3 regions of the Mesorhizobium sp. M0276 genome follow, and region 1 is predicted to be linked to each of the others. Evidence: riboswitches for the same ligand, from Rfam matches in the RefSeq annotation. Region 1 holds a riboswitch; each other region holds the start of a gene.
The links. Region 1 has a riboswitch for thiamine pyrophosphate ahead of NKJ01_RS14990 (YkoF family thiamine/hydroxymethylpyrimidine-binding protein). Riboswitches for the same ligand answer to the same signal wherever they lie in the genome.
Positions count from the first base shown of each region.

Region 1 (10,432 bases):
CCGAAACGGACAGGTACCTGCAACGAACAGGCCGCAGACGACAGGGTCCGGCCAGTCGAACCCGTTGCGTGGGAGGCCAAGGACAATCACAAGCGCGCCGAAGCCGACCGCAAGAAGGCGCGGACCCTCGGCGCGAACTAGACAGGTTCAGGGAGGGCCGGTGGATGGGACGTTGGAAAGGCTTTAGCGTGGCGGCGGTCGCCGCTTTGTCGTTTGTTGCGATAAAGGTATTGCCCTGGGCGCTCGGCTTTGCCGGCGGCAAATATCTTTACCAGACAGTGGCGGGTTCGCCCGATCCACAAATGCTGACCACAGCTCAGGTAAGCGAACAGATTGAAAGCCAAGGAAGCCAGATTTTCAAGGCAATCAAGCAGGAGTTTCCAGACGACTACGACGTCGTCGTGGAAAAAATCACGGCCGTGGCCAGACTTGGAAATGTCGATCAGGTGCGAAATGCGAGCAGGATGGCTGTCGCCGATCTCAGGCGAAGATACGCATCCCTGCTGTCCTCGGCTCCGGACGGCAAAGCCGCCGAAGCGCTGCGTGCACAATCGGATATGCTCAACCATGTCATGGCGCGGGAAACCGCTGCCATCTGCAACAACTACCTTCGTGAAGGGCCGGATGCACTCGGCACGCCGGACCAGGATTTCCTGATCGACATGGACAAGGTCGGCGCCACCCTGTTCCACGCTTTCGGCGCAGCGAAGAATGGCAGTCTGCCGGCCGCCGCTGCCAGCGACGGAGACTGGTCGCTGCTGGCCGACGCTTTCATCAACGCTGGCGGCACTCCCGCCGAGATGACTGCCATTGCCAATATGAGCCGGGAATTCGAAGGTCTCTGCCCAGCCGTAGCAAAACTCTACGCAGCCGCCCTGCCGCTGCAGGGTGAACCCGGGCGACACATCAAAACCACTCTGCTCTATGAGATCGTCCGGAATTGAATCGGTCGGGTCTGCTGATCTGTGGGTCTGACGTAAAGCTGCCGCACCTCGTGAGCTTCTTGGCTGGCCAGCCATTTCCTCGAAGGTCGAGAGCCGATTGGCTCCCTACCCCAGAGCTGAATTGCTGAAATACTTCGCGAAATCAGGGCGTTGCGTCAGAACTTTGCCATTGGCATCGCGCAGGATTCCGGACGCGAAGAGGTAGTCGCCGATCGCTTCCATCTTGGCCGTATCCATCGTCCCGATGGCGCCGCTTTGGCTCCGCAGATAATGGCCGTCGACCAGCATCTTCAGTGAAGCCTCGATCAGTGCCGGGTTGGTCAGCGTATCCTTGTTGGCGGCGACCAATAGGGCTGCCGCCTCCTCGCGATGATCAACCGCGAACTGGTAACCGCGCCGCGTTGCCTGGACGAAGGCGGCAGCAGGTTTCGGATTTGCCTCGAGATAGGCTTCGCTCGAAGAGATCAGTGTCGTGTGCTCATCGGGCACGCCGTAATCGGCATAGACGAAACTGCGCTGCTTGATACCTTTCAACTCGGCATCAACGCCTTCCCAGGTCGACACTTCGAGCGTGAAGTCGACCGAACCGTTGGCCAGCGCCTCATAGGCTGAGGTACCCAGCGTCACCGTCTCGAAATTGCCTTTGCCGCCGTCGTGCCGGATGATCGTGCCGATTAGTGCGTTTTCCCAGGCGCTGCCGAAGCCGCCATAGGTCAGGCCGTCGAGATTCCGCGGGCTTTTGATCTCGCTGCGAGCCGCGTTGAAAACCACGCGGCCGGTTTCGGATTGCACCACCGCGTAGACGCCCTTCAGGTCGGCCCCGGCGGCTTTCTGGGTGAACAGGCTGATCGTGCCGTTGATGCCGAAATCGGCGACGCGGTTGGCGACCAGCGTGCCAGCACCGGCATCGCTGTAAGGCAGGATCCCGACCTCGAGTCCAGCTTCGGAATAGAACCCCTTGTCGCGGGCGACGAACAGGCCGATGTGATTGGTGTTGACCGTCCAGTCGAGTGCGACGGTAACCTTTTGCGCCGCCGATTGTGCCCGGGCTCGCCCCGATCCGGCAAACAGCGGAAGGCCGGTGGCAAGGGTCAGCAGCAGAGCCTGCCGGCGCGTCAAGTCAATCATGGTCATTTCCTTTGGATGGGTTGGGGTTGAGGATGATGTCGAGGATCTCGGCCTCGAGCGCACTTGCCTGGCGCGCAGCATCGCCGCCGAGGCTGCGCGGTCGCGGCAGCGGCACCTTGATTTCGCGCACGATGCAGGCCGGGCGCGCCGACAGCACATAGATGCGGTCGGACAGGAACACGGCTTCGCGCACATCATGGGTGATCAGGAGCGCCGTCCAGCCGTGATCCCGCCACATCCGCTCAAGTCAGCGCTGCATCGCGGTGCGCGTGAGCGCGTCGAGCGCGCCGAAAGGCTCGTCGAGCAAAAGCATGTCGCGCTCCTGCACCACCGTGCGCAGCAGGGCCGTACGCTGGCGCATGCCGCCGGACAGCTGAGCAGGAAAATGCCGCTCGAAGCCAGCAAGCCCGAACTCGGCAAACAGCGGCGCAACACGTGCCCGCGCCGCCTTGCGCCCGATGCCCTGCACTTCGAGCCCCAGCGTCGTGTTGTCGAGAATGCGTCGCCACGGCATCAGCGCGTCGCGTTGCGGCATGAAGGCGAAATGCCTGCCGTGGTCATCGAGGGCGCGCCGTCGAACAACATCTCGCCCTCGCCGTGCTCGGCGCCGGTCAGAAGCTGGAACAGCGTCGACTTGCCGGCGCCTGAGGGCCCAAGCACCGAGACGAACTCACCAGCGCCGACACTCAGCGAAATATCGGCCAGCACGTCGAGCCCACCGAACGCCTTGCGCACATGCCGCAGTTCGAGCCGGCTCATCGCCGCTTCCCTGCGGTTTGCTTGCCCTCCCAAGGCATGGCAATGCGCTGCAACAGTACGGTCAACCCGAACAGGGCAAGCGTAAGCGCTGCGCTGACGCCGACAGCGGCCAGCACCAGGTCGGGGCGGAAATCGTTCTTGGCGTTGAGCATATAGATGCCCAAGCCCTTCGCCGCACCCGCATATTCGGCGAAGATAGCGCCGACCACGGCATAGGTGATGGAGATCCTCAGGCCAGCAAAGAAGTAAGGCAGCGCCGAAGGCAGCCGCGCCAGCACGAAGATGCGCCAGCGCCCTGCCCCCATGGCGTGCAGCATCTGGCCGATCTCGGCCTCGGTCGACTCGTAACCCTCGACCAATGCCACCAGCATCGGAAAGAAGGTGACCAGCGCCACCAGCATGATCTTGGGCGCCAGTCCGAAGCCAAACCACAGCACCACCAGCGGCGCGATCGCCACCAGCGGCAATGTCTGGCTGAAGATGAAGACGGGAAACAGCGCGCGGCGCAGCGGCTGGAAAAAGTCGACAAGTATCGATAGCGCAAAGGCGACGCTGAGCGAACAGGCAAAGCCAAGCAGCGTGGCGCGGATGGTCGGAGCGGCGTTGTCGATCAACGCCTCGCGATTGAGCATCGCTTGCTCAAGGACGCGTGACGGCGCCGGCAGTGTCGTCGGCTTGATGCCGGAATAGATGGCATAAAGCTCCCAGGCCAGCAGGAGCAGTCCGACCGACATCGTCACCGGTACCGCCTTGACAAGAAGGCTCGCGATCGGGCGCGAAGAAACTGGGGATGGGACCACGGCAGGTAACCTTTGACGGCCTCGCATAGGCGGCGGCTGTTTCAGACGGCCGACGGGCTGTTGGCTGAAACCGTGACGTCGAGGGTTACGTGGCCGGCACCCGGTCCGAAGCGGCAGAAGGCCGCGTCAAGCGCCGAAAAGATCGCGCCCGCATCACCGCGCAATTTCGTGCAGAAATGCTTGGAGCGCTCATAGACGCCCGACTGCTTGAGAAAATCGATGCAGCCGTAGATCTCATCCATATGGTCGTCGGTGCCCATCACATAGAGCGAGAACTGCGCTGCCGCCGGCTGGCCAGTCGAAGCCGCGCCGCGCACCGCCGCGATGGCCGCATCCCTGCGCGGGCCGAGTGGCCCGACCGGTCCGCCAAGGGCATCGGAGCGGCAGATCGGATCGTCCGGCTCGCCCGGGCAGCCGCGTGAGATGGTGGCTGACAGCACGCAATGTTTACCGCTGCGCGCCGCCGCCACGAAGAGGTCGCGCATGGCTGGAAACAGCACCTCGGGTGGCCCGACCAGCAGGGTCGAGATGTCGTCGGTCTCGATCCGGAGCTTGTCGCGATAGGGACCGAGCGCGCCCAGCGCGCCAAGGATGACGCCGACGAAATCGTCGGCCATGGGATATAGGGAAATCTGTGCGCCTGAAAACATGGCCCGCCTCGCTCCGCTGGTATTACCCAGATCAGCTTTTAGGGTCTGTGGGCTTGCCGCCCCCGTCTCAGCCCCGACCGTACGGAGCACCCCTGTGGATGCGCGGGTTAAAGCACCAATCAAACCGAAGTGAAAGCCATTTTTTCAGCGCGCTGCACCAAAAAGCATTGCGCCAGGCGTGGTTCTTGGGTCGAAGACGCCGATGTTTCTGGAGCGAAATTTTATCGGGAACCTTCGCTGCCGCGACCGGTTGTCCCCATAGTCGCAAATGCGATCACCTTCGTAGAAACAAGCGACGAGTTCACAGAAATGGAGACAAACCATGTTCATGAAAATCCTCGCAGCTTCGGCTCTCACGATTGGTCTGGCCATGTCAGCCATGGCGCAAAGTGCCGGCAGCAATAACGCAAGTGGCGATGGCGCCGGCAGCGGGAAGTCGGTGACTGTGGAGCCGAACACCCCGGCTTCGCCGAATACGGTTAGGCCCGGTACTGTCGACCTCGGCATAACCAACAGCACGACCGGCATGCCCGGCGACATGAATTCGAACGCAGATCGAAATTGCCCGGCCGGCCCGCAGGGCGCGCAGCCTGACGCCACCCACACCTCGCCGGGCACCTCTGTGCCGACGGTCAACGATAACCACTGCGGTAAGTAGGCCATTGCCGGCAACCGAGGAAGCCGCGAGCGCATGCTCCGCGGCTTTTTTGGGCGCCCGCGGAACCGGGCACTCCTAAACAAGGCCAAGCTGGCATTATCGATCTTTTCAAGCGGGGCGCGGTCTCGCAGCCGCCAAGGGTCAACGTCATACCCAACGCAGCAGGCGTTACCCCCCGCAGCGTGTTCCTAGCCGCGCTTGATTTGCCACGTGGCGTGCTAAGATGGCGCAGTCCTTGATATCAGGCGCTCGACGGCTGCACCGAGGTGACAAGGCGCAGTGACCTGAAAGGGCTTGGCCTGCGACGAAGCCGCTCGACGGTCTCGTCGAGCCGGCACAGTCGCCGGTTGTGAAGTCTACGAAACAGCCTTTTCGCGAACCGGCAGCTTCCAGCCCGGCCTGACGAAGTGGCAGGTGTAGCCGTTGGGATATTTCTCCAGATAGTCCTGATGCTCAGGCTCGGCTTCCCAGAAGGGACCGACCGGCGCCACTTCGGTGACGACCTTGCCCGGCCACAGACCCGAGGCATCGACATCGGCGATAGTGTCCTCGGCGACGCGCTTCTGTTCGTCGCTGGTGTAATAGATCGCCGAGCGGTAACTCAGCCCGACATCGTTGCCCTGCCGGTTGCGGGTCGTCGGATCATGGATCTGGAAAAAGCGCTCCAGCAGCGTGCGATAGCTGATGATGGCCGGGTCGAAATTGATCTCGATGGCTTCGGCGTGGGTGCCGTGGTTGCGATAGGTGGCATTGGGCACGTCGCCGCCGCTATAGCCGACACGGGTGGAGATGACGCCGGGATAGCGCCGTATTAAATCCTGCATGCCCCAGAAACAGCCGCCGGCAAGAACTGCACGTTCGGTCGAAGTCGCCATATCACGTCTCCTCAAAAGCAATTCCACGAAAAGCGTGTAGCGATTTTCCGTCTGGAATTGCGCAAAATCAACTTGGATCTCCCATAAATGGGCATTGTCTCTTGCTCCGTCCAGCGGACCGCCGACCTGCTTCAGTTGCTCGTTTGGGCGAGGCTGTCGATCGCATTCGCCAACTGCGGCGCGCCGGGCGGAATGGCGGCAAAGCTGACCACCACCGGCGGCGCCCTGAGCGACCAGTCGAAAAGAACGGTTTTGACCGGGACGTTGCCCACCCACACCTGCAGTCGAGGTGGCACGTCGCGCCCAGGCCAGACCAGCAGTATGCCGTGGTCGCGCAGCCGATCCTTGGTGATCCAGGGGGCATACTGCATGTTCAGGTCTGTGAAGATCGACGGCTTGTCATAGGCGTTGAGGCCCGCCAGCGACGCGATAAGGGGATGGCCGCCGACGATGTCGAGCCGACCGGGCGCGGCCGCGTGCCAGACGACCTCGGCCTCATCCGATATCTTCTGCGCCGGCCAACAGACGGCGTCCATCCGTCCACGCAAATTGCATTTCGTCCAGCGGATCCCCGCATAAGCACCAGATATGCCGATGATGCAGACGAACGCGCAGATCGCCAGCTTTCGCATCTCGACGGTGCCGAGGCGGTGGCCCAGCAAGGCAAGCGCCACAACGCCAGCAAGATTGTACATCGGCGCGCCCCAGGCCTCGCCTGCCCCGGTGAACAGGGACGCCACCATGACGAGGAGCGCCGGGCCAAGCCCCATCCACAAGAGGTAAACGAGAATACCGCGCCCAACGGGCTCTTGCGGCGCCGCCGAGCGCCGCAGCAGCCCTGATATCGCCAGCACCAGAACAAAGCCGCAGAGCCCGGCCATCTGGACGCCGATATAATAGAAGCGGGAGCGATGGGCCAGCACCCACTGATCGCGCCAGGCGGCATAGGTCAGCGGCAGGAAATCGACGCGGTTGAGTTCGACGGCCAGCGGCGCAGCGACAGCGACGAAAACCACAAGGCCAAGCCATGGCCAAGGCGTGGCGAGCCGACTGCGTGCCCGCGGGTCGGACAACAGCCAAATCGCGCCGAACAGCAACAGCAGAGCGGTGGAAAACTTGGCGTAGAGCCCGACGCCCGATACGAGTCCGAGCGCAAGCCACCAGCCCGGCCCACCACCACGCCCTGCACGCCACAACAGCCAGCAGATAGCGGCCCAGAAGGGCATCTGCGCGTAGTCATGATTGAACTGCGGGGTCGGCCAGCCGAAGAAATAGAGAGACGGCATCAAAAGCACGGCAGCCAGCGCACGCTTCTGCCCTATCAGGTCACGGGCCAGTAGATAGACCAGGACGAAAGTCGCCGAGATCGTCAGTTGGGCCAGGAAATATTGCGGCCAGCGGAACGATCCGGTCAGAAGATGGCTGGTCTCGAGCAGCCATGCGGGAAGCTGTGGATGCTTGTAGCTCAACAGCACCCATTCGCGGCCCCACATGAAGCCTTCGACGACATCGTTGGGCGGTGAGACGTTGACAAGTGCGGGCGCCACCGTCCAGCAGAATATCTGCATCACGCACAAAATCGCCAGCAAATACAAGGGACGACGGGTTAGACTGGACAAAACCGATGGGGAATCGATGCCGGCGGCAACCAATCCCGCCGGTACCCAGTCGTCCATGGATCCATCTATCCCCGCCATGCGGCGCTTAGATCACATAGTCCGGTTTGACGAACAGCCCAAACGTCGAAGCTTACAAAAAAGTATAGCTATGTGCCATTGCAGCACCAATATCGAGCAGGAGTATCGGCGCTCCTCTCTCTGAAAAATCCGGATCCCAATGCGCCATCACCACGCCGTCATCCACTACCGTGCGCTCGACTTCTGGATGGCGCGCGCGGCCGTTCTGGTTATCATCTGCCTGCAGCTTCTGGTCATCAACAACCTCTCATTTGGGCCGCGCTGGCTGGCGCCGGTGCTGGAGGCCGCCCTGCTGCTGCCCTTGTCGGTGGCCACGGCCTGGACACAGGCCGCCACCCGAAAGGCGGTCGATGATCACGAGTGGCATGCGATCGGCCAGTTTCGCATCATGATCCGCAGAACCGCGCTAACCATGACCGCCATCATCAGCCTCATGAATTGTGGTTCGCTGTTCTTGCTGGTGCGTGCCTTGCTGGAGGGCCATGCCGGCAACAGCGGCACGACGCTGCTGATCGATGCGCTCAACATATGGGTCACCAACGTCATCGTCTTTGCCTTGTGGTTCTGGAGCACCGATCGCGGTGGACCGCCGACCTGCGGGCTCGTCAAGCTCGCGCAGGCCGACTTCCTGTTCGCACAGATGACGCTGAACGACCGTGACCTTCGCGATTGGCTGCCCGGCTTCGTCGACTATTTCTTCCTTGCCTTCACCAATGCGACAGCGTTTTCGCCCACCGATACGTTGCCACTCTCCCAGCGCGCCAAGCTGTTGATGATGGCGGAATCCATGATCTCGCTGCTGACCATCGCGCTGGTCGCGGCACGCGCGGTCAACATCCTGGCTTGAGGCTTGCCAATCCGAGTCGCCGCTGCATCGGGCCGAAACGCAAAAAGGCCGCCCCGGCGCGAGCCGAGGCGGGCAAAAATGGCAATCGTGGAATGAGGACTATACCGCGTCTGGCGGCTCTTTCGGCGCGGCTTCATGCCGAAAGTGTCTCGGGCATGCTGTCAAGCAGATGCCAACAGACAACGCCGACCGGAGCCAGCAGCTACTCATCTGACGGCGGCTTGAATCGCCTCGCGACAAACTCGAACAGGACGTCCGAGATCCACATGGCGCAGACGCCGATCAGGAAGGCCGCTGCCAGTGTGGTGGTGTCGTCGACGGGATCCGGCATCGGCAGGCCGGTGATCCTGGCGTAGGACACCGCCGGCAGCGTCAGATATGCCGCCGCCAAGGCGCCACAGATTGGCGAGGCTATCATTTCGCGCAATTTGTAGCGATGCCGCGAGAGCGCGCGCAGAACGCCGCCGGCAAGGCCAGCCGCCACGACCGGTCCCTTGATGCCAAGCAGGTCGAAAATTTCGTGCATCACGGCCTCCATCCACAGAGCTTCTGACCCTTTTCGTTATGAGCCAGGATCGCCGCTGCCGACGCGTCGGATAGGGTCGCCACCTCTGCCTGTGTCGGCCGGATGGGATGCTCGGCCGCGCAGAATGACCCGCCCGATGTGGTGCAGCCGGCCAGCGTGAGGGAAAGCGCTAGGATTTTGACCATTTGCCCAGCCTCCTCCGGTTGTCGTCCGGCGTCCGGCCGGCAACGGCATCATCGATCTTCTGGGCTTCGGAGCGAGCCGCGGCGTCGGCGGCATCTTGCCTGGCCTTCTGGTTGGCCTTGCCCTTAGCGTAGGCCGTCCAGAGACCGGCGAGCGCTGCACACGTTGCAAGGAGATATGGCCAGACCTGGCCAAGCAGTGCGAGCGTTCCCATCTCATGTCTCCTTGGCCGGCGGCACGATCATGCCGCGCGGACCGTCGCGCACCGCGTTGATGATGATCTTGGCAAGGGCGATAGTGCCGCTGATCTGAAGCGCGGCGCGGTCGCTCACCCCGAACATCGTCCAGTCGAAGCCGGCAAGGGCGCCGCCGCAGATGATGGCGATCAGCGTGTTGAGGAGATTGTGTAAGGCGTTGGTGTTGAACCATGTCATCAAAAGAGGCTCCCGAAAAAACCGGTGAGGTGATGCCGGAACGCCGCCAGCGCTGCGGCCATGAGCACGAGAATACCGGCCGCCGCAGCCGTCTTGCCGCCGGATGGCGGTGCCCGAGGCACCGGCTGGTTCGTCTGCGCCTCGGTAGCGGTGGTTTCGGCTTTGGGCGGTTGCGGGACAGACGCCGGCGCGGCCACCGCGGCATGTTGCGGCGACATCAGCAAGGCCTGAACCCGCACCGACCTCACCCGATCGGACCAGCCGCGCCCGAACGTTGCCCATGTCGGCAGCCGTTTGAGAGACGCCAGCCGCGCATCGCAGATCGCATCGATGATGACGCCGGCCGGTTTTGCCTCTACTGCCGCGATGGTCGCCGGTCCGATCCGGCCGTCCTGGGCAACGCCCACCGCCGCCTGCAGGTATTTCGCCGCCCGGCCAGGCCCGCTGTTCACCGCGAAATCTAACACCGCAAAGTCGACGCCATCGGGCAGTTCGGCGCCGAGCACGGCGTCCCAGTAGAAACGGCGGTAGATCGTGGCAACCTGCGCGTCGCCGATGCTGCGGAGGTCCGCCTTCGTCGCGTCGGCCTTCACGTAGCGGCGGAAATTGGCGAGCGTCACCCCCTTCATGGTGGCGCCACCTGGATCGGCTGGATTGTCCGACCAGAGCCCTTCAGATTTCAGAACGAGCGCAAGCGCCCGCGCGAAGTTGCGGTCCATGGTTATGTTTCCTTTCGGATCGGTTTTGCTAGGCTGGGAGGATGGACACGATGGTTCAATCTGCTCGCGACATGTCCCGGCGAGCGATGGGCTGGAGCATCACGGATTTGATTGGCGCAGCCATGCCGGTGGGCAGGGCCATGGTGTTCTTGCTCAGCACACAGATCTTGTGGAGAGAGGGCAAGATGACGGACAACGTCGAGGTGCGATCA
Region 1 is NZ_JAMYSC010000016.1:62,212-72,643, reverse strand. Features, by position in the region: gene NKJ01_RS15020 (tetratricopeptide repeat protein) at 1-141, shown strand, start outside; gene NKJ01_RS15015 (hypothetical protein) at 165-944, shown strand; gene NKJ01_RS15010 (ABC transporter substrate-binding protein) at 1,050-2,072, opposite strand; gene NKJ01_RS15005 (hypothetical protein) at 2,065-2,310, opposite strand; partial or broken gene NKJ01_RS15000 (ATP-binding cassette domain-containing protein) at 2,320-2,831, opposite strand; gene NKJ01_RS14995 (ABC transporter permease) at 2,828-3,658, opposite strand; gene NKJ01_RS14990 (YkoF family thiamine/hydroxymethylpyrimidine-binding protein) at 3,673-4,281, opposite strand; TPP riboswitch at 4,272-4,385, opposite strand; gene NKJ01_RS14985 (hypothetical protein) at 4,604-4,939, shown strand; gene msrA (peptide-methionine (S)-S-oxide reductase MsrA) at 5,296-5,814, opposite strand; gene NKJ01_RS14975 (glycosyltransferase family 39 protein) at 5,946-7,490, opposite strand; gene NKJ01_RS14970 (hypothetical protein) at 7,651-8,358, shown strand; gene NKJ01_RS14965 (hypothetical protein) at 8,561-8,884, opposite strand; gene NKJ01_RS14960 (hypothetical protein) at 9,054-9,281, opposite strand; gene NKJ01_RS14955 (hypothetical protein) at 9,283-9,501, opposite strand; gene NKJ01_RS14950 (glycoside hydrolase family 108 protein) at 9,501-10,220, opposite strand.

Region 2 (10,432 bases), on a different contig from region 1:
CCGCACGCGATGAGCGGCTCGCCCGAAGCTGGCTCATGGCCCATCTGATCCTGGCGCTGATGATCGACGAGGCCGTCAACGACGTTCTCGACTCTCCCCCCTGTGAAGACGAAACCGCGCATGGCGCAATCGCTGTCCCTTTGGAGGCTGCATAGTCTTCTGCGTCCTGCGATCCTCAACGCCATACTGAGCGTGTGCTGCGACCGGGAAAAATCGCCGCACGCTTCGCCAAAATCATTCGCCATGTCTGCGATCCGCCAAGACGGCGCAAAAGCCAATCCGCCGCAGCAAGGAGAGCTGTCGTGCCTTAAGTTAGCGCCTATGGGGGCCTTCCCCCTTGCCGTCGCAAAGCGCCCGGTTGCCGACCCGGATGCAGCAAGTCGGTCGCACCCGGAGGGTGCAACCGCGTTGCGCACCCCGTCCGGTAACTGGGCGCTTTTCGCCATCCCCCGTGTCTCTTCGACAGGCAGGAGCAGGCCGAAGGGCCTGCCCCCTTTGCTATTCTGGAGTGCAAAATGAAACCTGTCCGCTACACGGGATTCCTCATCGATCCCCTCAATGCGACCATCGGCCCTGTGTCCATTGTCGACCCTGTCGATGAACATCAGCATCAGCCGAAAACGCAATTGCGCCAGCTTCTTGGCGCGCGGGCGCGCTGCACACCCTCGAAATCGAGCTGAGAGACCGTCGCCATCTGGTCTGGCACAACGCCCAGGATACGGAACCGTATTGGACGGCTATGTTTCAGATCAAACAGTCGCAGTTCCTCGCTAGCCGCGCCGTTGTGTTCGCTGACGACAACAAAGATGAGTTTGACTCTGATGCCTCTCCTTTTGGCATCGAGCCCACAATCTCCATGGCCGAACTCGCAGAGTCGATGACTTGCATTCAACCGATCATCGTTCCCCGTATGCGCGAGGATCAGATGATCGGTCTTGATCTCGCTATCGTCCGCAAGAAACCAACTGTCATTTCCTAAAATAGTACAACATGAACAATTACGCCCCGCTCATTATTTCCTTCCTCCTCACAATTTCCCTGTTAGCGTTAGGAAGTCTAACGCCAACGGGTCTTTTCCTATATGCGGTTATGCGAAACGCCAGCAATGTGTCGTTGACGGCGGGTACAGCCGCCACGCCCACCAATGTGCGCCCCTTACCGGTCCTCTCCGTGCTGCCATCGGCGATACTTCTAGTTCGGTGGAATCAAGTAACCGGAAACTGGACGCGAGCGCAACCGCGGTCTGCCTGTCTGGCGGGGAGGAAAGTGGCGGATTGCGTCATAGGCGAGAACGGTCACCAGGAGCGGGCTCAGGCAAATACAACCAGACGCCGGTTGCTGCTGATCCTATTACCATATCCAGGCCCAAGGTACGCGCCCATCAAGACGCTCCTGTTCGTGATTCATCGTCTTGCACACAAAGAAGCCGCCCGCGATTACGTGGGCGGCTTGATCGATTGGATATTCTGGTTTGCTATTCTGAGCCTCGCCATGGCTGCCCTTGCAGGATTAATCGGCTAGGCCCTCGCCCTCTATCTGAATGGCTACACAAATTGACTCTACCAACCGCCTATCGTGGCAGACCAAGCCCTTCCCGAAACTGCTGTGCCGCCAGGTCATCATTGAGTTGACGATGCCGCTCTTCTTCTTCTCTCCGCCGTTCTTGCGGAGTCCGGCCATCCTTCAAAAAGGCGAAGGGTAATCCTACGAGAAGGGCAAAAGGCGCGATCGTCGCGACGCGGAACCATAGATGTCTATCATAAAGACCTGATGCCCACGCCCACATAGCCTCCGTCCATGCATCCGGCAGGAAGGTGTACGAAAACGTCAGCGCAACCCAATAAGCCACGAAGGCGCCGAGCCACAAGCAGAGCACACTGCTAATCAGGAACCCTACGACCTTCACGCTCATCCAGGCAATCCGGAATGGCAGAATCAGAAGTCTGATCGCCTTCTTTAAGGCGGACATTTCGCTATTCTCCTCCGCTTTTTTCCAGCGCTCAATCCAGGAATATCACAATACGTAGAATTTCCGATACTTGCACTGCACTATCATTTCGTGCAGGTTTCGCCCTGTCAACAGGTGACGATTGCAATCATGGGCTACATTGTTTGGCGGCCTCACCGCCTCTCCTCTCTGGCGCTTGCGAGCAGCCTATTCGTCCCGCCAGCCATGGCGCTGGACGATGCCGTCTCGAAATTCGTCTCCTATTACCAGAACGCCTATGCGCAAGGCCGGGATTTGGTCCCTGGGCCACAGGCAGCGCTTGACACGTCTTCGATCGCAACTCAGCTCACGTTGAAGACGGTCAAACCCGTGAGCGCTCTCACAGGCAATGCGTTTCTCGATTCCAACAGCACGGTTATCAAACTCGCCGGTGTCCAGGGCTGCCTTTCAACTGAAATGGTCCAGTTCATGGGCAATCAGGTGTCATGTGTCACGGTCTCGTTAGCGGGGCTGGCCTCCAGTCTCGACCTGGCGAAAGCCGACGCCGGCGACGCCTTCCCCTGCCACTTCGTCGGACAGAGCCCTGGAAACCCGACCGTCCGCTTTGCTGAGTGTTTTTTCACCCAGGACGACATGGTGCAATCTCTGTCTGAAACCATGATCCGGAAAGGGTTTGCCTTTGCCGCCCGTGATCGCGCTGGCAAGCCGATCTTTCCGGAGTATGCGAAAGCGGAGGATGACGCGCGGCGGTCAAAGGCTGGCATTTGGGGGAACTCCTATTTCACGCACCCTTACGGTGAACGTTATCGAACCAATCCTTCAACGAATTGATGCGGATCCGACTGTTCATGTTGATTACCACGATTGCAGCTTCCGGCCTTTATGCAGGCATGTACGTCATGCCAGAGCTTCTTGCCGAAAAATCTTTGAGAGGGACGCCCTCCCCTCCAGTGGTTCAAGTGCAGGCGTCGCCAAATCAGACACCGCTGGCTCAGACGCAAGACGGGGGCGCTCGGCAATCAAACTTTACTCCGTTTCCAGCTACAGCCCAGTTCGAGACCGGTGACACGTGGATCTCCGACGGACGTCGTTATCGCTTATATGGACTGCAAACCTGCCTCCGCGGAAGCAACATCACCGTCTCCTCTGGTGTCGTCCGGGACTGCGGGGAGCTTAATCTGATCATGGCTCAGGCCCTAATCCGCGATACCAAACCAGTCTGCACCACCGTCAAGGATCTCGACCAGAACAATGCCGTCATCGTCTGCCAGACCACTACTGGCAAGCGGGGTTACGACTTAGCCACCTATATGATTGCCCAAGGATGGGGCTTTGCCGCCGTCGACGGCGCGGGCCAGCTGATCGTTCCAGGCTACAGGGTCGCAGAAGAAAGCGCACGCTCGGCGCGCGTCGGTTTATGGGCCTATTCAGATATGCCGCACCCGGCTTCTGTTCTGATGCAGCAACAGAAAGCGCAACAAGCACAATGATGCGATCAGCTGCCATCACCTTCGCCCTTCTTTCCGGGCTCCCGACGCATTCACTGGCGCAGAGCCGGCCGGCCGACGTACCGCGACAAATCTACGGTAAAGTGCAGGTGATCGACGGCACGACGCTCGACTTCAAGGATCGCGGACAGATTGTCCGCCTTGCCGGCTATGAGGCTCCTCGCCTGGAGCAGACTGCCGTCAGCGACGAGATTGAATGGCCAGCAGGTCAAGTTGCCAAGGCATGGATGATCCTCCGGACCCTCAAAAGGGACGTCAACTGCGCTCCGGTCGGCCGGGACGCCAACAAGAATCTCATCGCTCACTGCTTCGTCGGCGAAACCAATCTGGCAGCCACCGCAATCGCGGAAGGCATCGGCTATGCGTTCAACTACCAGAACGAACCGCATATCCCGGCCTATTTCGACATAGAGAGGAAAGCCCGCGGCCTTGGTTACGGGGTCTGGTCTTCCAAGGATCTCCTTCCGCCATGGCTCTATGTTTCGGCGCGGGATAAAAAGGCACCCGAGCAGGCTCCGGACACGTTCGACCCCGGTCTCCCCTTGCCCCCTCCGGTCACTCCCGACATTCCAGCATCCTCTATAGAATCCCAAGGAGGCTAACATGAACAGTTTGCTCACATACGCACTTGGTACGGGAGCGCTGCTCCTCGCAGCGGCCCCGATCGCAGCAATGTCGCAGTCCGCCACACAAGATGGCCCCACGCAAAAGCAGGTGGAAGAACGCGATCCCAACTATTGCGGTGCCGGCGGCGCCGGTTGCGACCCGCAGGACGTTCAGCAATGGAAGATGATCGGCAACAAGCTTGCCGATCTCTCGTCTGCCGATCTCAGCCAATACGCCTATGCCTGCGTCAAACATACCGATTGGAAGAAGGATTGTGAGAAGGATCCCGCTATCATTCTCAAGCGGCTTGGCATTGAAGGATATTGAGAAGCATCATGCCCAATCCTTACGTTTCCGCAGGTATCGCCGCCGCAGTTGCAGCTCTCGTCGGCTTCGGCGCCGGCTACGAGGTCAACAGCATGACCACGAGCACGAAAATCACGGAGCTCGAGACGAAGGTCACTGAGCTTGAGACAAAAGCGGCCGAAGCAGCGAAGCTGGAAGTTCCTACCGACGAGGAGGCCACGGCGGCACTTCAAAAAACGACCTTCAAAGGGAGCTCAATGCGGATAACCGAATGTCAGAAGCACCCCATAATTCCTGGCGTGATTTGCAACGGCACAGTCTCGGATTCGTCCGGCTGGTCTATGCCTAAGTCGCTTCCATTCGCAAAAATCGATGGCACTTGGGCCTATGCAAACTGATCGTTTTTAATTTCTACAGGAGAGACGAAATGCAATCTTATGGCTTGTTTCCCGCTGCATTGATTGCCACCGGCACGCTATGGGTGGCCGCGCCCGCCCAGGCGCAGGATGCGTCGTGGGGCTGCCAGGTTCTTCTGTGCGCAGCATCACAAAACCCATCCTGGCACGGCGTTTCCTATTGCGTTCCGCCGATGACAAAACTGATCGCGGCCATGGCAAAACCCGGCTTCAGCTGGCCAATTTGCCATGAAGCCAAGGCGGGCACGCCCGGCCGGGAAATTTATGAGCAATGCCCTGAAGGCACAAAGGTCGGCTACAGTGAGCGCGGCCACGACGGCAATCGCAGTGAGCCCGATCGCTGCGTTAAGATGGTCAATGTATGTAGACATCGTTTTACCAACGGGTTCACAGGCAATAGCCGTGATGACCAAATCACCTATCGTAACACTGGCGGCGGCCGTGACGGCGATAGCTGCACCCAGCAAGTTTCATCAGCGCGCCCCCGTCGCGCCGACCCATGGTATTTCGACATCCCAAACGAGCACGGGCAAAAGCAGCGTTTCTGGTTCAATCTCAATTATTGATAAGATGAAGTCGATCTGTAGGCTTGCCCTCGGGCAAACCCGGGCAACGCTCGCTCACGCGTGCTGCGCATAATGACGCTCAGTCGTCTTTTTTTTTGACTTTCGCCCCTTTTCCTCCTGCCGTGTCGGCACTTGGAGATCCTGCTCGCTGACCTCGAACAGATCGTAAATCGAAACCTCGAGTTGACGGGTCATTTTATCGAGCATCGTCAGCTTGACGTCCCGCTTTCCGCGGACGACCTGCGACATGTATCCTTCGGTCAAATCAAGCTTCGCAGCGAGATCCTTGTTCTTCCAACCCCGCTGCGCCTTGATCCGTTCCAGGCCAAACACGAGTCGCTCCTGAAACGTCAATTCCTTCAAATCCTTGATGGTCGTATCTTCGCCTTTGTTTTCGCCGTTGAACCGGGGCATGCGCGTATTGTCACCTTCTTAGCCCGAGAATGATTGGGGTGTGTTCTTGACTCGCCGCCGCTAACCTGACTCCAAAGATTGGGGAATTAAGAGTCCTTGTTCGTGGCACGCCCCTCCGCCCGATGCACGGTATAGCTGATTGAAGTGGTTCAGCTTTTTCCGAATCCCTTACGCTAAGGCGGCTAACCACTTTGTGCAGTTACCTTATTTTAGGTAACCCGAATGCACAAGAATCTTTTACCATTTTGAATGGAACGTGCGGCTACTTGCGCTTGCCCGAATATTCGGCGGCTCGACGCGGAAGCCTGAATGTGATAGCCGAGCAGCGCGTACCAAAGACGCTGCGGTAAGGGCACACAGTATGCGACCGGCGTCGTTGAATCCCATGTGCGTCGCCGGGTCCGCCTGTCGGCCGACATACCTGCTGTTCGCCTTACTCGATACCGTCACGCCGCATCATTTCTTTGCGGAGTTGGAACGCGCGGGATCGCTGGAGTGGCTGGTTGACAAGATGAAGCGGTTGCCGTGGCGCGCACCAACAACACGTGAGCTGGCGCGCCTGGTGTGGCAAAAGGAGAGGGGCGAGAGCCCATGGCCTGCAATGAAGCGATCAAGAGTTGCGATCCTGGAACCAAGCTGCCCGGTCGACCATCCGGACCGCGGCCTTCAATGCCGGCTCGCCTTGGAACCGGCCTTACAGGAATTGGCGGATCGCGCAGCGGGATCCGGCTGGACCGAGGACGAGATAGCCTACGCGCTCCTCGAGCTCGCCGGCGCGCGTCTCAAGAGCAACTCTGCAAATTGCGCGACTGAGAGGGCGATTGACCGCGCGAGGAGCCTTGTCGTTGTCGTTCGCGCCGATCCTCGAAATCATCACGTGCCACCTGCAGGGAACGCAACGGCCTGCTTTTGCGGGAGATGCTGCTGCTGCTCATCCCCCAACAGGCCTGCAGTTTTTCCAGCAGCATTCCGTTTGTTCATCCGGTTGTTCGCGCCCCTGCAAACCCTAACCGGTCAAATCGGCGCTTGGAAGACCACCAGACTCACGTTTGGGTTCAGGCCGTAAGTTTTCGAGCCTGCCTTAGCTTTGTCAAAAGCAACCACCCGGTCGTGCAGCGGACGAAAAGGCACTTGCTTGGCTTTCCGAGCGGGTCACGGCGGCGATCTTGCAGTCCTTGCGAATCCGCGCCAGCGCGTCGTCGAAGGAAGAGGTCTGGTAGAGCGATTTGATCTCGTGGTCGTTGGGAAAGGCGATATCGACCGTGCCCGAGCGCATCAGGTCCAGGAACTCGTCGCGATAGCGGTCGACGCGTCATCGACACCTCGCGACCGGCCGCATGGGCAAGCTTCGCCGTCTGCCGGATCGGCGCGCGGCGGGTCCCACAGATAGCCCCGAAATAGGTGACCTCGGCGCTTGTCGGCCTCGACATCCTCCGGCCTGAGCTCGACGTAGGCGCTACCGAGCCGGTGCTTCTCGGCCAAGTTCCACACATACGGATAGTCGACCATGAAATCGGATCGAGGCGAGGCCTTGGACGGTTGAGCCTTGGTCAGGATGCCGCCGCCCACGAGCCGATCGGCCCTCTCGATAATTTGGCGCACCCTCGTTGTCGACAAGCCATGTTCCTGCGCCAGGTCGGCGAAGCGTGGCATGACCGTGTCACAGCGGAATGTCTGGCCCGCCACTTCTACGACTGGTGCAAGAGACTGCTACCGGAAACCTCCGCTGTGCGGGTGAGCGAGACACCGAAAACCTGGGCGGAATACCGGCCATGACTTGCGCGTTGGAACCCGGAATCCGCGTGAGCGAGATTTTTGGGCCGACCATTCAGGGCGAAGGCATGCTGATCGGCTTGCCGACGGTATTCGTAAGAACGGGCGGGTGCGACTATCGCTGTACCTGGTGCGACAGCCTGCATGCGGTGGACAGTCGCTTCCGCCATGATTGGGAAATGATGTCTGCCGACGCGGTCTGGCGAGAGGTCATTGCGCTTTCCGGCGGTCAGCCAGTGATGGTGTCGCTGTCGGGCGGCAATCCGGCCATCCAGCCGCTTGGCCAGCTGATCGACCGCGGGCATGGTGAGGGCTACCGCTTTGCATTGGAAACCCAAGGCTCGGTGTCCAGGCAATGGTTCGCGGATCTCGACGTGCTGGTGCTCAGCCCCAAGCCCCCCTCGAGTGAAATGACGACGGATTGGGCCGCATTCGACGCCTGCGTCGAGGCGGCGCAGGACAAGCCGCAAATGGCGCTCAAGCTCGTCGTTTTCGACGATGAAGACTATGCCTATGCCAAAGACGCCGCGGCGCGCTATCCGCAATTGCCCGTCTATCTCCAGCCCGGCAATCACACGCCGCCGCGTCCCGGTAACGAAGACGATTTCATCGACATAGCCGGTATGATGAAGCGCATGGAATGGCTGGTCGAAAAGGTGACCCGTGACAGGTGGTTCGAGGCGCTTGTACTGCCGCAGCTTCATGTTCTGCTGTGGGGAAACAAACGGGGCGTCTAGCTCACGCGGAAGGATTGCCGATGACGAGCAAGACAGACATCTAACGCAATCTTACCCAATTGGGCGACAGCAACGCCGTTTCGGCTAGCTCCGAAAATGCCGTGCTGAAAAAGCTTTGGTATCCGCGTGATGGCTCGCCTATCGTGGGCGCTTCGCCGCTCCTCCAGGCGTGACTTGCTCTGATACGTGCGCGAGCACTCCGCCCGGTTTTGATTAGCCGCCGGTCGTCACCGCCGGCCAAATGCGCTTGACAAAATAGCGCCGGCCCGTTCAACCTGAGGCATTCACCAGGGGAGTCCCGGCAAGGGGCTGAGATACTGCTGGCTTTCGCGGCGCAGTGACCCGTTGAACCTGATCCAGTTCATACTGGCGTAGGGACGGTGCAAGCGCTTTGCGGGAGTTCACGCCCGAGGTCCTGTTTCGGCAGGTCGACAGAAGCGTCTTTTCATCCTTCCGGCACAGAACTGGGTCTCCAATGCATGAGCAAAGGAGCCTCACGATGAATGCCCTCACCCCCGCCGTGTCGACGGGACCGCTGCCCGCCTCGCGGAAGATCCACAAGCCCGGCACCATCCACTCGCAGATCAAAGTGCCGATGCGCGAAATCTCCGTCCATCCGACAGCCGGCGAGCCGCCCGTTACCGTCTACGATCCGTCGGGCCCCTATACCGATCCGGCTGTCGAAACCAGCATCGAAAAGGGCCTCGCCCGGCTTCGCCACGAATGGATCTTGGCGCGCGGCGATGTCGAGGACTGTGACGGCCGCCATGTCCGGCCGGAGGACAACGGATTCGCGACGGGCGAACGCCTGACGCCGGAATTTCCCATCCGCCACCGACCGCTCAAAGCCAAAGCAGGCAAGGCGGTGACGCAGCTTGCCTATGCGCGCGCCGGCATCATCACGCCCGAGATGGAGTTCGTCGCCATCCGCGAGAACCTCGGCCGCGAGATCCTGCGCGGCACGCTGCAACGCGACGGCGAAAGCTTTGGCGCAGCCATCCCCGATTTCGTCACGCCCGAATTCGTCCGCCACGAGGTGGCGCGCGGACGCGCGATCATTCCCGCCAACATCAATCATCCCGAGAGCGAACCGATGATCATCGGCCGCAATTTCCTGGTCAAGATCAACGCCAATATCGGTAACTCCGCCGTCAGATCGTCGATGGCTGAAGAGGTCGAAAAAATGGTGTGGGCGATCCGCTGGGGCGCCGACACGGTGATGGACCTGTCGACCGGCCGCAACATCCACAACATCCGCGAATGGATCCTGCGCAACTCGCCGGTGCCGATCGGCACGGTGCCGCTCTACCAGGCGCTCGAAAAGGTTGGTGGCATCGCCGAGGACCTGACCTGGGAGGTCTACCGCGACACGTTGATCGAGCAGGCCGAGCAAGGCGTTGACTATTTCACCATCCACGCCGGCGTGCGGCTGCATTACATCCCGCTGACCGTTGACCGGGTCACGGGTATCGTCTCGCGCGGTGGCTCGATCATGGCAAAATGGTGCCTGCACCATCACCGGGAAAGCTTCCTCTACGAGCACTTTGCGGAGATCTGCGACATCTGCCGCGCTTATGACGTCTCCTTCTCGCTCGGCGACGGCCTTCGTCCCGGCTCGATCGCCGATGCCAACGACGCGGCGCAATTCGCCGAGCTGGAAACGCTCGGCGAGCTGACGCAGATCGCCTGGGCGAAAGATTGCCAGGTGATGATCGAGGGGCCCGGCCACGTGCCGATGCACAAGATCAAGGCGAACATGGACAAGCAGCTCGCCGTCTGTGGCGAGGCGCCGTTCTATACGCTTGGACCGCTGACGACCGACATCGCGCCGGGCTACGACCACATCACTTCCGGCATCGGCGCGGCGATGATCGGCTGGTTCGGAACGGCCATGCTCTGCTACGTCACGCCCAAGGAGCATCTCGGCCTTCCCGACCGCGATGACGTCAAGACCGGCGTGATCACCTACAAGATCGCAGCGCACGCGGCCGACCTGGCGAAGGGCCACCCGGCGGCGAAAGTCAGGGATGACGCCCTTTCCCGCGCGCGCTTCGAGTTCCGCTGGGAGGACCAGTTCAACCTGTCGCTCGACCCCGAAACCGCACGGTCCTTCCACGACCAGACCTTGCCCAAGGAGGCGCACAAGCTGGCACATTTC
Region 2 is NZ_JAMYSC010000002.1:231,928-242,359, reverse strand. Features, by position in the region: gene NKJ01_RS02845 (transposase) at 1-155, shown strand, start outside; gene NKJ01_RS02840 (hypothetical protein) at 516-680, shown strand; gene NKJ01_RS02835 (anaphase-promoting complex subunit 10 family protein) at 740-979, shown strand; gene NKJ01_RS02830 (hypothetical protein) at 1,571-1,969, opposite strand; gene NKJ01_RS02825 (thermonuclease family protein) at 2,099-2,779, shown strand; gene NKJ01_RS02820 (thermonuclease family protein) at 2,797-3,438, shown strand; gene NKJ01_RS02815 (thermonuclease family protein) at 3,438-4,058, shown strand; gene NKJ01_RS02810 (hypothetical protein) at 4,060-4,389, shown strand; gene NKJ01_RS02805 (hypothetical protein) at 4,398-4,766, shown strand; gene NKJ01_RS02800 (hypothetical protein) at 4,796-5,350, shown strand; gene NKJ01_RS02795 (helix-turn-helix domain-containing protein) at 5,405-5,764, opposite strand; partial or broken gene NKJ01_RS02790 (adenosine kinase) at 6,906-7,219, opposite strand; partial or broken gene NKJ01_RS02785 (6-pyruvoyl trahydropterin synthase family protein) at 7,415-7,540, shown strand; gene queE (7-carboxy-7-deazaguanine synthase QueE) at 7,537-8,274, shown strand; TPP riboswitch at 8,554-8,670, shown strand; gene thiC (phosphomethylpyrimidine synthase ThiC) at 8,774-10,432, shown strand, end outside.
Region 2: another riboswitch for thiamine pyrophosphate. It lies ahead of thiC (phosphomethylpyrimidine synthase ThiC); the one in region 1 lies ahead of NKJ01_RS14990 (YkoF family thiamine/hydroxymethylpyrimidine-binding protein).

Region 3 (10,432 bases), on a different contig from region 1:
ACCATCGTCGTGCCTTCGCTGGCGAGCTTGCCGAGCACGTCTACCACCTCTTGCGCCAGTTCCGGGTCAAGCGCCGAGGTCGGCTCGTCGCAGAGCAGAACCTTCGGCGACGGCGCCAAGGCACGCGCGATCGCCACGCGCTGCTGCTGGCCGCCCGACAGCGTCGCCGGCCAGGCATCCGCCTTGTGCACCATCCCAACTTTTTCCAGCAGGGCGAGTGCCCGCTCGCGTGCCCTCTCCGGCGGCCATTTCAGCACCGTCACCAGCCCTTCCATGACGTTTTCGATCGCGGTGCGATGCGGAAACAGCTGGAAGTTCTGGAACACCATGCCGGTCTGCAGCCGCAGGCGCTGGATATCCCTGGCCGGAACCCTGACGCCGGGGTGGAATTCCAGCGCCTCGTCACCGATGCGCACCGTGCCCGAAGTCGGGATCTCCAGGAGGTTAACGCAGCGCAGCAAGGTGCTTTTGCCGCCGCCTGAAGGCCCGACCAGCGCTGTAACGCTGCCTTCGGCAATGGTGACCGTCACGCCCTTCAGCACAAGATTGTCGCCGAAGCGTTTCTCGATGTTGGTGAGGCCGATCATGAGCGCGCCTCCAGGAAGCCGCCATAGCGGTTGAGCCGGGTTTCCAGTCGCGTCTGCAAGGCCGACAGCACCGAACTCATCGCCAGATAGAGCATCGCCGCCTCGACATAGAGGATAAGCGGCTCATAGGTGGTGGCGACGATGCGCTGCGCCGCCTGGAACATTTCCGGCACGGTGATCGCGGCCGCCAGCGACGTGTCCTTGACCAGCGAGATGAAAGTGTTGGAGAGCGGCGGCACCGCGACCCGGCCGGCCTGCGGCAGGATGGTGCGCCGCATCGCCTGGCTCCAGGTCATGCCGATCGAATAGCCGGCCTCCCACTGGCCCTTCGGCACCGAGCCTATCGCGGCGCGGATGATCTCCGACGTGTAGGCGCCTATGTTGAGCGTGAAGCCGATCAACGCCGCGGTGAAGGCATCGAGCAGAATGCCGACCGACGGCAGGCCGTAGAAGATCAGGAACAGCTGAACCAGGAGCGGCGTGCCGCGAAAAATCCAGACGTAGAAGCGCACTAGCGCGACCAGGGGCTTCGGTCCGAACAGCCGGGCGAGCGCAGCACCCAGGCCGACCGTCAAGCCGAGAGCGAAGGACAACAGCGTCAGCGGAACGGTGAAGATCAGCGCCGCCCACAACAGCGAAGGCAGTGACTCCAGCATCAGTTGCAGCCAGTGCGGCACGTAAGATTCTCCAATGGTCGAGGCGGTTCATCAAGGCGTGAATGCGTCAGACATATCACGACAAAAGCGGCGGCCGGTCAAAGACGGCTCGCCGCTTGATATGTCTCGTGGGCCGGAGACCGGCCCACCTCACCAGCTTACTTCGAAACGTCCTGGCCGAAATAGGTGTCGGCGATCTTCTGGTAGGTGCCATCGGCCTTGATGTCGGCCAGCGCTTTGTTGATCGCCGCAACAAGTTCCGGATCGCCCTTGCGCACGATGACGCCGGAATAGTCGGCGTTTTCTTCTTGCGCGGCAATCTTCACATTGGCGTCGGGCTTATGCTTCTTGAAGTCGAGGAACGACAGGCTGTCATTGATGGTGGCGTCGGCACGGCCGGTCAAAAGCAGCTGGATCGACTGGTCGAAGCCATCGGTGCCGACCAATTCGGCGCCGTTCGCCTCGGCCAGCTTGCCGAAATTCGAGGTCAGCGACTGCGCCGACTTCTTGCCCTTGAGATCGGCGAACGTCTTGATGTCGGTGTTGTCGCCGCGCACGATCAGCACTGCTTTGGAGGCGATGTAAGGATCGGAGAAGGCGTACTTGGCCTTGCGGGCATCGGTAATGCCGACTTCATTGATGACGGCGTCATAGCGATTGGCGTCGAGGCCGGCGATCAGCCCGTCCCACTTGCCTTCGAGGAACTCGGCCTTGACGCCGAGCTTGTCGGCGATCGCCTTGGCGATTTCGACATCGAAGCCGACCAGGGCGCCGGAAGTGTCATGATAGGTGAATGGCGCATAGGTGCCTTCCGTGCCGACCTTGATGACTCCGGCCTGCTTGATCTGGTCGAGATTGGCGCCGGCATTGCCTGCGGTGACAGCCAGAGCCTGCAGCGTTCCGGCGATAATGAGCGACTTCAGCCATTTCATTTTTCTGTGATCCCGTCCTTGGCCGGATATCCGGCATTGTGTGAGCGCTGGAAACTGCCAGATGCGAGGTGAGAAAATAAGGAACCGGATTTCGAAAATCACACGTTTCTGAAATTGGATTCTCCAAATGGCGTTTCTTGGCGGCGATCGAGGCTGTCACCGGTCCTGCAGACATCGTTCAAGCAACCTGATCCGCCTGGCAACAACCAGGGAACCTTTCCGGCGTACCGCACGTTCTGGCAGTTCTAGGGCACGACGCCGCTATTTCAACCGGGCGCCAGCCAAGTTTGCAAAGTCATCCGCATCGCCTGAGCCAGGGAGCGCCTCATGATGGAAGACACGGCAGGACGGATCATGGTCCGCGCGGCAATGAAGGCTCCCTACCTCGAACGTGACGAAGAGCATCGGCTGGCATTGCTCTGGAAAGAGGACAACGACCAGAACGCATTGCACAGCATCACCGTCGCCCATATGCGGCTGGTCATTTCCATGGCCTCGAAATTCCGCCACTACGGCCTGCCGCTCGGCGATCTGATCCAGGAGGGCCACGTCGGCCTGCTTGAAGCCGCCGCCCGCTTCGAGCCGGAGCGCGAGGTGCGGTTTTCGACCTACGCGACGTGGTGGATCCGCGCCTCGATGCAGGACTACATCCTGCGCAACTGGTCGATTGTGCGCGGCGGCACCAGTTCGGCGCAAAAAGCGCTGTTCTTCAACTTGCGGCGCCTGCGCGCCCGGCTGGCGAATGGCGCCGAGCCGCTGTCGAACGCGACCCTATACCGCGAAGTGTCGGAGACACTCGGCGTCTCCGAAGCCGATGTGGCGATGATGGATTCGCGCCTGTCGGCACCCGATTCCTCGCTCAACATGCCGGTTGCCGATGATGCGGGTTCGACCGAGCGCATGGATTTCCTGGTCTCCGACGATCCGCTGCCCGACGAGATCGTCGGAGACAAGATCGATGTCGCGCGCCGCTCGCTATGGCTGAGGGAGGCGCTGCGCGCGCTCAACGCACGGGAGCTGAGGATCATCGAGGAGCGCCGGCTGAATGACGAGGGCGCGACACTCGAAGCGCTCGGCGAGACGCTCGGCATTTCCAAGGAACGTGTCCGCCAGATCGAGGCCCGCGCCATGGAAAAGCTCAAGGTGGCGTTGGTGAAGCAGAACCCGGAGTTCATGGCGACTGCCGCCTGATCTGTAACAGACGTTCAGCAAATGAATTCGCAGCGAGCTCTTATTTGTCGGTGACGATCTTGACCTTGTCGCCGGCAGAAACCGCGGCGCCCGGCGACAGCGCATTGAGCACGCGGAACAGGTCGAGCTTGCGATCGACGCCAACCATCTGAGCCGAAAGCGAACCCATCGTCTGCCCTGGCTGGACGGTGACGACGCGGATATGCAGTGGCTTCAACGCGGCCTTTTCGGCAGCACTCAGGATACGGAAAGATCCGCTGACCGAACGCGCGACCGCATCCAGCGAGGTGCTGGCCGAAGGTGCCGCAGTCAACAGCCGGTAGACCTGACCGCCGGCACGGATCACGGCAATGTCGAACTGCCATCCTTCGGCGCCGGCATGCGCCGTCGCCGCCTCGTTGCCGTTGATCGTCTCCTGCTTGACGCTGCTGTCGTCGAGGCCGGCCACCCAGCCGCTGCGGATATAGTCGGTCAGCGCGCGGTTCTTGTCGATCGAGACGCCGTCGAAGCGGATCGCCATATCGCCGGGACCGGTTGCCGTCACCGCGGCCGCCGAATTGTCGATGATGAAACCCTGCGGCACCGAGAAGGACACGCCGAGGCCCGGATGCAGGAAGGTTTCGCCGCGCACATAGCCTTCTTCAGGCGTGTCGCCATAAAGCAGGCCGTCTATGCCGGCGAGGAAGGAATCGCGGTCGCGCGAGCCGACGCCCGGCGCGCCGAACTGGCGGGCATGGCGCTGCGCCAGATCGATGCGCTGCGGCGTGTTGGGGTGCGTGGCCAGGAAGTCGAGGCTGGCATCGGTGGCGCCGCTGATCGAACGAAAGTCCGTATAGGCCGACATCGACTGCAGGAAGCGGCCGGCGGCGAAAGGATCGTAGCCGGCTTCGCCGATCGATTTGATGCCGATGGCGTCGGCTTCCAGCTCTTGGTTGCGGGAGAATTGCGCCAGCCTCAGCTTGCCGCGGATCAGCGCCGCCTTGGCGGTCGGGCTGTCGCCCAGCACATCGGAAACCACTTTCGTCGCCAGGCCCTCCTCGGCCTCCAGCTGCTGGCGCTGCAGGCCGTGATTGGCGGTGACGTGGCCCATTTCATGGGCGATGACAGCGGCAAGCTCAGCCGAATCATTGGCCAGCGCCAGCAGGCCCCGGGTGATGTAGAGATAGCCGCCGGGCAGCGCGAAGGCGTTGACGTTGGGCGAATTCAGGATGGTGATGCGATAGGTCTGCGTCGGGTTGGCAGACACCACCGTCAGATTGCCGACCACCTTGGCGACCATGCGCTCGAGCTTGGGGTCGGAATATTCGCCGCCATAAGTCGCCAGGATGCGCGGGTGCTGCGCTTTGGCCAGTTCGGCGAGCTTGTTGTTGGCGCCAACGTTGTCGACCGTGATCGGCTTGTCGGAAGGCTGGAAGCCGGACTCCTGTACTTCCGGCGGCATGAACATCTGGCAGCTCGCCAGCGCCACGGCAAAACCGGCCAGCGCAAGAAAACGCGCCAGCGGATTCATTCGTAGTCTATCAACGCCGATCGCCAGAACGGTTTCCTTTCGGGTCCCGGCGCATAACCACGAAAACCGGGGGCGATCTTCGGAACACGTCATGCGCTATCTTAAACTGCTGCAGCATCCGTTGCACGTCCCTCGGGCGGGCGGCGGATGCTGCAGGCAAATCACGTCCTGTGCCGGACCAGCAGGTCGGACCTAGCCACACTCCTCCAGTCATGGCAAGCAAGCGCCACATCGCCTGGAGCCGGTTTGACCGTAAATTATGTCCGCTTCCGGGCAATATCTCGTGATAAACCGCCACTCTCGCCGATATAGCGCCGGAACACTTCGGGACCAGCCCCAGTGAAGAAATCATCTGCCTTGCCGATTGCCGCGACCATTCCATTGTCGAGAAACACCATGTGCTCGCCGATGCGGCGAGCGTCTTCAGGCTGGTGGGTGACAAACAGCACCGTCATGCCACGCTCGGCATGAACGGCGGCGACCAGATCCAGCATATCATCGCGCAAAGCGGGCCCGAGCGACGCGAAGGGTTCATCGAGCAGCAGCACCGGCCGGTTGCGCACCAGGACACGGGCCAATGCGACGCGCTGGCGTTCCCCGCCGGAAAGTTCGCGCGGCAGGCGCTTTTCCTTGCCTCCAAGACCGGTGCGCACAAGTGCTTCGGCGATCGCGGCGCGGTCCGCCTCGGTCAGCCGCAGGGCTGGCGAGCGGCCGAGCCCGACATTCTGCTCGACGGAAAGATGGGCGAAGAGGTTGTTCTCCTGGAACACCATCGATACCGGCCGCGCCGAGGCCGGGTCGGCGCTGACGTCGGCGCCCCCGATCAGCACGCGGCCCGACTGTGGCATCTCGAAGCCGGCGACCAGATTGAGCAGGGTCGACTTGCCCGACCCGCTCGGCCCCATGATGGCGGTGATCTTCGACGTGGCGAACTCGACGTCGAAGACGAGCGGCATCTCTCCGTAGCTGAACGACACCCTGTCCAGCCGCACCGGCGCGCCTTTTTCGAGCCGGCTGACCTTTCCATCAAGCATCCCGGACCCTCTCCCTTCCCAGCCAGTGCGCCGCCACGATCAGCGCGAGGCAGACGAGGCCCAGCAGCAGTGCCAGGCTGGCGGCATCCGCGGTGCGGTAGCTCCCCATGCGCGCCAGGAGAAGGTAGGGCAATGTCTGCACGGAATCACTGCCGAACAAGGCAATGACGCCGAGATCGCCGAGCGACAGGGCCATGGCGAAAGCGAAGGCGGTGGCGAGCGGCCGCCGCAGCGACGGCCAGTCAACCAGAACCAATCGGTTCCAGCCCGCTATGCCGAGCTGTGCGCAGAGCCGTTCGTGACGCTCGCTGGCCGCATCGTAGGCGGGACGGACGGCGCGCAGGGCGAACGGCATCGCCATCACCGCGTTGACGGTAACGACCATGACCGGGGCGATGGCGAAGACATCGCCGACATGGCGCAACAACAGGAACCAGCCGGCGCCGACGACGATCGGCGGCACGACCAGGACAAAGCCGGCGCCTGAATCCGTGACATGCTCTAGCATTGTCCGGGGACCAGCGCGGCGGTTCAACGCCAGTGCCCGCCGCGCCATGGTCAGCGCCAGCGACAGCATCACCGAGAGCAGCGCAGACAGCAAGGCCAGCACCGCACTGGTCAGAGTCGCCTGTCGGACAGTGGCCTCACCAGCCAGCCGGCCGAGGTCGGCACTCAACCCGGCCGACACCGTCGCCGCCATCGGCCCGACGACGAACAGCAGCGCCAAGACGATGAGCATGGCGTTCAGCCAGCTCTCGCTCCTGTTGACGGAGAGATAGCGGCGTTGGGCAACCGGCAGGTTGGTGTCGCCGACCACATTGGCGCCAAGCCGCGTCAGGGCCAGCACCACGATAAAGGTCAGGACGATCTGCAGCAGCGTCAGCGTCACCGCCCGCGCGGGATCGAAATCGAAGCGCAGCGCCTGGTAGATGCCGACCTCCAGCGTCGTCGCGGCCGGCCCGCCGCCGAGCGTCAGCACGATCGTGAAGGATGTGATGCAGAGCATGAAGATAAGCCCGGCGACACCCGGCAATGCGGCACGCAGCGTTGGCCATTCGATCAGCCTGAATGCCGGGCGCGCCACCATGCCGAGCTGGCTCGCCAGCCGCCATTGGTCGGCTGGTATAGTCTGCAGCGCCTCGAGGAACAGCCTTGTCGCCAGCGGCAGGTTGAAGAAGACATGGGCGACGAGAATGCCCGACAGGCCGTAGATACCCGGCCAGCTTCCACCGCCGATCACCGTGAGCACGCCTGCGAAATAGCCGGCGCGGCCATAAAGCGCCAGCACGCCGAGTGCCGCGACGATGGCCGGCAGCGCCAACGGTACGGCGAACAGTTGCAGGATGAAGGCGCGGCCGAAGAAGCGTGGGTGCCGCGACATAGCGCGTGCGACGAACAGTGCAGGCACGACGGAGAGCAGCGTCGACAATACCGCTTGCCAGAGCGTGAAGCGCACGACGCGCAGGAGATAGGGATCGAAGGCTGCCCAGGCGCCAGAGAGGTCGTGGCCGCCTTCGAAAAGCAGGCCGGCAAATGCGCCGCCGATGAGCAGCGCGATGGCGGCGAGCGCCAGGATGCCAGCTGTGATGCGGGGGTCAGACGCGCGTTGCACGCTGGGCCACCTGACTTGAGGTTCTTAGCGAAGGCCGCGCTCCGTCGCGCCCCCCTCCGTCCTGCCGGACGTCTCCCCCGCTAGGGGGGAGATTAGCCGTTACCCATGCCTTCGCCAACCTCCAACGTTGCCGGGGACGAGCCCCCAGCAAAGTAGCTGATCTCCCCCCTTGAGGGGGAGATGGCCGGTAGGCCAGAGGGGGGTGGCTTGGCGCAAACATCCGAGGTGGCTGAGCCCTACTTGCTCATCGCCGTCAGCCACTCATCCACCCAGGCCTTGCGGTTGGCGGCGACCTGCTCGGGGCTGAGCAACAATGTCTTGGTCGGCTTGACCAGTTTGTCGAAGGCCGGGTTGAGCGGCTTTTCGGTCTTCCCGGCCGGGAACATCCAGTTGGTTTCGGGGATGGCATCCTGGAATTTCGGCCCTGTCATGAAGGCCATGAACTTTGCCGCCAGCGGGTTCTTGGCCCCTGTCGTGGTGATGCCCGCGACCTCGATCTGGAGATATTCACCCTCCTCGAAAGAGGCAGCCTGGTAGCGCTCTGTCTTCTCGGCGACCATGTGGTAGGCCGGCGAGGTCGTATAGGACAGCACCATCGGCGCTTCGCCCTTGGTGAACAGGCCGTAGGCCTCACTCCAGCCCGGCGTCACCGTCAGCACCTTCGCCTTCAGCTTGGCCCAGGCCTCCGGCGCCTTGTCGCCATAGACAGACTTGACCCACAACAGCAGGCCAAGGCCCGGCGTCGAGGTGCGCGGATCCTGAATGACGATCTTGTCGTCGGTGCTGCCTTCGACCAGTTCCTTCAGGCTCTTCGGCGGGCTCTTCAGCTTCTCGGTGTCGTAGACGACAGCGAAATAGCCGTAATCGAAGGGGACAAAAGTGTCGTCGCTCCAGCCGCCCGGCACAGAGACGTCCGCCACCGCGCCATGCGGTGCGAACAGGCCGGTGGCCTTGGCGTCGGCGGTCAGATTGGTGTCGAGGCCGAGCACGATATCAGCCTTGGTCGATGCGCCTTCCAGCCTGACGCGGTTGAGCAGCGCGACGCCGTCGGCGACCGAGACGAACTCGACATCGCAACCGCATTCGGCCTCGAATTCCTTCTTCACCACGGGACCCGGACCCCAGTCGGCGGTGAAGCTTTCATAGGTGTAGACGGTGAGTTTGTCCTTGGCCAAGGCCGGTCCGGACAAGACCAAGGTCATGGCTGAGACAAGAGCGTATAAGAGCGTGCGCATCGGCGCCTCCTTCGTTCGAATTGAAAGGAATTGAGGCGTCGGACTGTCCGAAACGTCTAATCCCTCCGCCGGTACAAACCGGATCAGGTTCAGCGGGTTGGCGAGACTGCCTCTCAGCCGGTCCGCGAAGATCGCGTCCGGCACCCCGTTAGAGCGTTTCGACACATAGGCCGGGCCGATCCCCCACGCAAGTGGGAGTTTGCCGCCTTCCGTTTCCGTTGCCGGGCTGGTAAGGGCCACACGATATGAGCACATTCACCATCCTGCTTGGCGGCGACCTCATCCGCACGCCACGGCTCGACCGCCAGGTCGAAGGCTCCCGCGTGATTGCCGCCGACGCCGGCATCGGCCATGCGCGACTGCTCAGCCTTGTCCCGGAGCTGTGGGTGGGGGATTTCGATTCCGTGCCGGCCAACCTGCCGGACGATCTCGCGACTGTTCCCCGCCGGACTTTCCCGGCCGAAAAGGACAAGACTGATGGCGAACTGGCCATCGCCGCCGCACTGGAGCTCGGCGCGACCAGCCTGGTGCTCGCCGGCGCCTTCGGCGGCAAGCGCGCCGACCACGCCTTCCTGCATCTGGCGCTGGCCCTGCGGCTGGCCGAGGCCGGGACGGATGTGCTTTTAACCAGCGGCGCGCAGGAGGGTGTCCCCTTGCTCCACGGCAAGGCTGGCTTCGACTATGCCGACGGCACGTTGTTTTCGGTGCTCGGCTTTTCCCAACTCGCCGGCCTGACCGTCACCGGCGCCAAATGGCCGCTGAACCACGTCGGGGTGGCGTTTGGCTCGTCGCTGACCATTTCCAATGAGGTCAGGGGCCGCCTCGAAATCGCGCTGGGCCACGGCCGCGCGATACTGCTCGCCCATCCCTATCCCTTGCCTGAAAGCTGATATGGCCCCGCCCCTTCTCAATCTCGACGGTATAAAACTGACCTTCGGCGGCGCGCCGCTGCTCGATGGTGCCGCCTTGACGGCGTCGGCAGGCGACAAGATCGCGCTGGTCGGCCGCAACGGGTCGGGCAAGTCGACGCTGCTGAAGATAGCCGCCGGCCTGATCGAGCCGCAGGACGGCGAGGTGTTCCGCCAGCCTTCGGCGACCATACGCTATTTGCCGCAGATGCCCGACATGGAGGGTTTTGCCAGTGTTCGGGCGTATGTCGAGGCCGGACTTGGCCCCGCCGACGACCCGTACCGCGCCAGCTATCTGATGGAGCATCTCGGCTTGTCTGGCGAGGAGCGGCCCAACGACCTATCCGGCGGCGAGGCGAGGCGCGCCGCCCTTGCCCGCGTCATGGCGCCCGAACCCGACATCCTGCTGCTCGATGAGCCGACCAACCATCTCGATCTATCCGTGATCGAATGGCTGGAGGAGGAGCTTGTCCGCACCTCGTCTGCACTGATCGTCATCTCGCACGACCGCCGCTTCCTCGAGCGTGTATCGCGCGCCACGGTCTGGCTCGATCGCGGCCAGACCCGCAGGTTGGACAAGGGCTTTGGTCATTTCGAGGAATGGCGCGACCTGGTGCTGGAGGAAGAAGAGCGCGAGCAGCACAAGCTTGGCCGCCAGATCGTGCGTGAGGAGCACTGGCTGCGCTATGGCGTGACGGCGCGGCGCAAACGCAACATGCGCCGGTTGGGCGAATTGCAGACCATGCGCCAGCGTTTTCGCGGCCATC
Region 3 is NZ_JAMYSC010000009.1:144,259-154,690, forward strand. Features, by position in the region: gene NKJ01_RS09795 (amino acid ABC transporter ATP-binding protein) at 1-587, opposite strand, end outside; gene NKJ01_RS09800 (amino acid ABC transporter permease) at 584-1,264, opposite strand; gene NKJ01_RS09805 (amino acid ABC transporter substrate-binding protein) at 1,402-2,175, opposite strand; gene NKJ01_RS09810 (RNA polymerase factor sigma-32) at 2,503-3,366, shown strand; gene NKJ01_RS09815 (M48 family metalloprotease) at 3,407-4,876, opposite strand; gene thiQ (thiamine ABC transporter ATP-binding protein) at 5,134-5,910, opposite strand; gene thiP (thiamine/thiamine pyrophosphate ABC transporter permease) at 5,903-7,522, opposite strand; gene thiB (thiamine ABC transporter substrate binding subunit) at 7,759-8,757, opposite strand; TPP riboswitch at 8,801-8,915, opposite strand; gene NKJ01_RS09835 (thiamine diphosphokinase) at 9,003-9,647, shown strand; gene NKJ01_RS09840 (ABC-F family ATP-binding cassette domain-containing protein) at 9,649-10,432, shown strand, end outside.
Region 3: another riboswitch for thiamine pyrophosphate. It lies ahead of thiB (thiamine ABC transporter substrate binding subunit); the one in region 1 lies ahead of NKJ01_RS14990 (YkoF family thiamine/hydroxymethylpyrimidine-binding protein).